One region of the Tetragenococcus halophilus genome, then DNA from elsewhere that is predicted to be linked to it. Evidence: a T-box and tRNA genes for the amino acid it is inferred to sense, from the RefSeq annotation. Region 1 holds a T-box; the other holds one or more tRNA genes.

Region 1 (2,230 bases):
TCAATTAACTGCTTGAATTCGTCCTTTTTGTTATTATCATCATTTAAACTACTTATGGCATCATTTAAGCGAAAAACAGCATTCTCGTAAGTATTTTTTAAGCGTTGTAAATTATTATTTGCTTCTGTTAGTGTTTTTTGGCTATAGCGAATAGGACGACGATATTGCGTAGTAGATAGGAAAAAACGAACTACTTGTGGATCCATCTTATCCAAAATATCATGTACAGTTACAAAATTTCCTAGTGACTTGCTCATTTTCTCGTCATCTTCACCAATTGTCACGTATCCATTATGCATCCAATAATTAGCAAATGTTTTACCGGTTTTGGCCTCGCTTTGCGCAATTTCATTTTCATGATGCGGAAACTCTAAATCCTGTCCACCACCATGAATATCAATTGTATCGCCTAGCAGTTGTGTTGCCATAACAGAACATTCAATATGCCAACCAGGGCGACCTTCTCCCCAAGGAGCTGGCCAGGAAATTTCTCCTTCTTTCGCGTTTTTCCATAAAGCAAAATCTAAAGGATCCTCTTTTAATTGCTGTTCTACACCAGTCCGCTTACTAGCACCAACTTCTAATTCGTCGATTGATTGATCGCTTAAGCGGCCATATTCTGAAAATTTACGTGTACGATAATAAACATCTCCATCAACAACATAAGCATATTCTTTATCCAATAAAACTTGAATAAAATCAATAATTGCTTGCATATAATTAACGACTCGTGGATGATGATTTGCTGGTTTTACATTTAATTTTGTCGTATCTTGTTCAAAAGCTTTGATAAAACGTTCAGCAACTTCAGGTGTACTTATTTTTAACTCTTTAGCAGCTCTAATAATTTTATCATCAACATCTGTAAAATTTGATACATAGTTAACTTCATAACCACGATATTCCAAATAACGACGAATCGTATCAAAAGAAACTGTACTCCTGCCATTGCCTATATGAATATAATTATAGACAGTTGGTCCACAAACATACATTTTAACTTTTCCAGCGGTTATTGGCTGAAATTCTTCTTTTTTTCTTGTCAAAGTATTGAATATTTTTATCATCTAAAAGCTCCTTTCTACTTAAATTGTTAAAAATAAGCGTCTTTCAAGTAGGTTACATAACCTATTCGAAAGACGCTTACAAGCGTGGTTCCACTTTCTTTACTTATTATCTCATTAAAAGCGTAACGAGCTTTACTCGTCTTTGGTTTTGCCAAAGCCACTTACAGGTGCATTTCTCAACCTTTTTTTGACCGCCTTGCAGCAAATAGCCGTCTCTCTGTGAAAAAAACGATGATACTTCGTCTGTTCATTGTGTTTACAATACTTCATTTAAATGTGCCAATGCTGTTTGCTTACCTAATAGTTCAACAGTGTCTGGTAACTCTGGACCATGCATCGCTCCAGAAACTGCAATTCGAATTGGCATATATAAATTCTTTCCTTTCGAACCTGTTTCTTTTTGAACTTCTTTAATTGCTTTTTTAACAGTAGAAGCATCTACTATTTCTAGTTGTTCTAATTGTGCCTTAAATGCGCTAAGAACAGCTGGCACACTTTCACCTGCTAATACTTCTTTAGCTTTATCATCTAAAACCGGATGTTCACCAAAGAATAGGTAAGTCAAATCGACAATTTGCGCAGCATAACTCATTTGTGGTTGATACAAAGCAACCAATTTTTTCACCCATTCTAGGCGTTCAGGGCTAGGATCTTTTTCTACCCGTCCATCTGCTTGTAAATAAGGTAAACACAAATCAGTTAAGATATCTACGTCTAACTGTTTAATATAGTGATTTCCGATCCATTCTAATTTTTTAGCATCAAATGAAGCAGGGGATTTACTCAAACGACTTGACTCAAACATATCAATAATTTCTTGTTTTGAAAAAATTTCTTCTTCGCCCTTAGGGGACCAACCAAGTAAAGCAATAAAATTCAACATTGCTTCAGGTAAATAACCTAACTGGCGATACTGTTCAATAAATTGTAAAATCGATTCATCTCGTTTACTTAATTTTTTGCCCGTATCTGCATTAATGATTAAAGTCATGTGGCCAAATTTAGGGGGGGTCCAACCAAAAGCTTCATAAACCATCATTTGTTTTGGTGTATTGGCAATATGATCGTCCCCACGTAAAACATGGGTAATTCCCATCATATGATCATCTACCGTCACAGCAAAATTATAAGTAGGTACACCATCGGTTTTTTGAATAATAAAA
Region 2 (2,230 bases), 740 kb from region 1:
CTAAAAGAAAGTAAGATCCCTGAGAGAAGATCAGGTAGATAGGTTCGAAGTGGAAGACCTGCGAGGGTTGGAGCGGACGAATACTAATCGATCGAGGACTTAACCACAAAGGTTTGGATTTTCGGTGAAGCGAAGCAGTTGTTTTTCATCCAGTTTTGAGGGAACCAAAAGGTTCACTCAACGTCAAGTTGTGTGGTGATGATGGCAAGAAGGAGACACCTGTTCCCATGCCGAACACAGTCGTTAAGCTTCTTAGCGCCAATTGTAGTGAGGGGCTTCCCCTTGTGAGAGTAGGACATCGCCACGCATTATTCCGGCATAGCTCAGTTGGTAGTAGCGCATGACTGTTAATCATGATGTCGTAGGTTCGAGTCCTACTGCCGGAGTTCTCTAATGAGAATATTATTTGAAGAGTTTGGGCTTCTTTGAGCTTGGAGAGTTGTCCGAGAGGCCGAAGGAGCATGATTGGAAATCATGTAGATGGTATTCACTGTCTCAAGGGTTCGAATCCCTTACTCTCCGTAACTAAGTTTGGTCCGTTGGTCAAGAGGTTAAGACACCGCCTTTTCACGGCGGTATCACGGGTTCGAATCCCGTACGGACCATTGACTGATAGTTGGAGGTTTAGCTCAGCTGGGAGAGCATCTGCCTTACAAGCAGAGGGTCATAGGTTCGAGCCCTATAACCTCCATACGGTCTGGTAGTTCAGCTGGTTAGAATGCCTGCCTGTCACGCAGGAGGTCGCGGGTTCGAGTCCCGTCCAGACCGTTGTTTTTAATTTTACAGTGTTGGATCGATAGCTCAGTCGGTAGAGCAACGGATTGAAGCTCCGTGTGTCGGCAGTTCGATTCTGTCTCGATCCATTATGGAGGAGTAGCGAAGTGGCTAAACGCGGCGGACTGTAAATCCGTTCCTTCGGGTTCAAAGGTTCGAATCCTTTCTCCTCCATTTATAGGGACATAGTTCAATGGTAGAACAACGGTCTCCAAAACCGTCGATGCGGGTTCAATCCCTGCTGTCCCTGCCATGGCGAATATGGCGAAGTGGTTAACGCACCGGATTGTGGCTCCGGCACGCGTGGGTTCGATCCCCACTATTCGCCCTTAGCATTATTGGGATATAGCCAAGCGGTAAGGCAATGGACTTTGACTCCATCATGCGCTGGTTCGAATCCAGCTATCCCAGTTAGGTTTCCTATTGAAAAATGGGATTTTTAATAGTATGATGGCGGTATAGCCAAGTGGTAAGGCAGAGGTCTGCAAAACCTTTATCACCGGTTCAAATCCGGTTACCGCCTTAGTACTAATAGTATTTTGCCGGCGTGGCGGAATTGGCAGACGCGCTGGACTCAAAATCCAGTGCCCGTTAAGGGCGTGTCGGTTCGACCCCGACCGCCGGTATTAAAACTAAGCGACAAACATTGAATTACCAGTGTTTGTCGCTTTTTTGTATCCAAATTTATTTTAAAGTGATTTTTCCGATAGATTCGTTCAAACCAACTCTTTTATCATCGACCAAATCTAGTGACTCAATTAAATTTGGCGAGAGTGTAATAAAGAGAATATCTGTCGTTTTCTTTTTAGTAAGAATGTAGTCTAAGTCCATCTCTGTAAGTAGATTACCGGCTTTGACATTTTGGTTTAATTTGACCGTATTATGAAAACCATGTCCATTTAAATCAATGGTATCAATTCCTATATGAATTAAATATTCGATATTATTTTCATCTTGAATACCAATAGCGTGTTTAGTCGGAAATAAACTTACAATTTTACCATCAACTGGTGAATAAACATTACCTTCAAAAGGCGTAACCGCAAAGCCACCTCCTAAAGTTTTATTAGAATAAACACTATCATCTACTTCTTCGATATCTTTTAATTTTCCTTTTGCCAAAGGATAGAGAGGAATCGTAGTATTTTTCGTTTTATTATCATTTATTTCTTTTCGGGTAATACTTTTGAACATTAAGCTTATAGGGCTTTTATTCGTTTCAAATAATCCAGCAATGTTCATTGAAATACTTGATTCTAGGCTATTAAATATTCGTTTTTTATTTATATGATAAAAGACGAGATAAAATAAAATAGACAAAATTGTTCCTAAAAAGACAAAAGAGAATAAATTTTTATGATTCTTTTCTATTGCTTCCCAAGAAAGCTGTAAGCTTAGTAAATAACTAGACAAAATAAAAGCAATACTATATTTTAACTGCTTGACGTGTGAAATA

The links. The T-box of region 1 lies ahead of cysS (cysteine--tRNA ligase). A T-box ahead of a tRNA ligase gene usually reads a tRNA of that ligase, here a tRNA-Cys.
Region 2: it encodes a tRNA-Cys, which carries the amino acid that the T-box ahead of cysS (cysteine--tRNA ligase) is inferred to sense. The anticodon was not compared.

What each region holds. Positions count from the first base shown of each region.
Region 1 covers NZ_CP012047.1:27,528-29,757, reverse strand. The annotation lists gene cysS (cysteine--tRNA ligase) at 1-1,067, opposite strand, end outside; T-box leader at 1,133-1,327, opposite strand; gene gltX (glutamate--tRNA ligase) at 1,324-2,230, opposite strand, start outside.
Region 2 covers NZ_CP012047.1:1,680,928-1,683,157, reverse strand. The annotation lists rRNA gene AC806_RS08020 (23S ribosomal RNA) at 1-107, shown strand, start outside; rRNA gene rrf (5S ribosomal RNA) at 192-307, shown strand; tRNA gene AC806_RS08010 (tRNA-Asn) at 313-386, shown strand; tRNA gene AC806_RS08005 (tRNA-Ser) at 434-522, shown strand; tRNA gene AC806_RS08000 (tRNA-Glu) at 534-605, shown strand; tRNA gene AC806_RS07995 (tRNA-Val) at 619-691, shown strand; tRNA gene AC806_RS07990 (tRNA-Asp) at 695-768, shown strand; tRNA gene AC806_RS07985 (tRNA-Phe) at 791-863, shown strand; tRNA gene AC806_RS07980 (tRNA-Tyr) at 868-948, shown strand; tRNA gene AC806_RS07975 (tRNA-Trp) at 954-1,027, shown strand; tRNA gene AC806_RS07970 (tRNA-His) at 1,030-1,102, shown strand; tRNA gene AC806_RS07965 (tRNA-Gln) at 1,114-1,185, shown strand; tRNA gene AC806_RS07960 (tRNA-Cys) at 1,227-1,297, shown strand; tRNA gene AC806_RS07955 (tRNA-Leu) at 1,316-1,400, shown strand; gene AC806_RS11750 (PTS sugar transporter subunit IIA) at 1,459-2,230, opposite strand, start outside.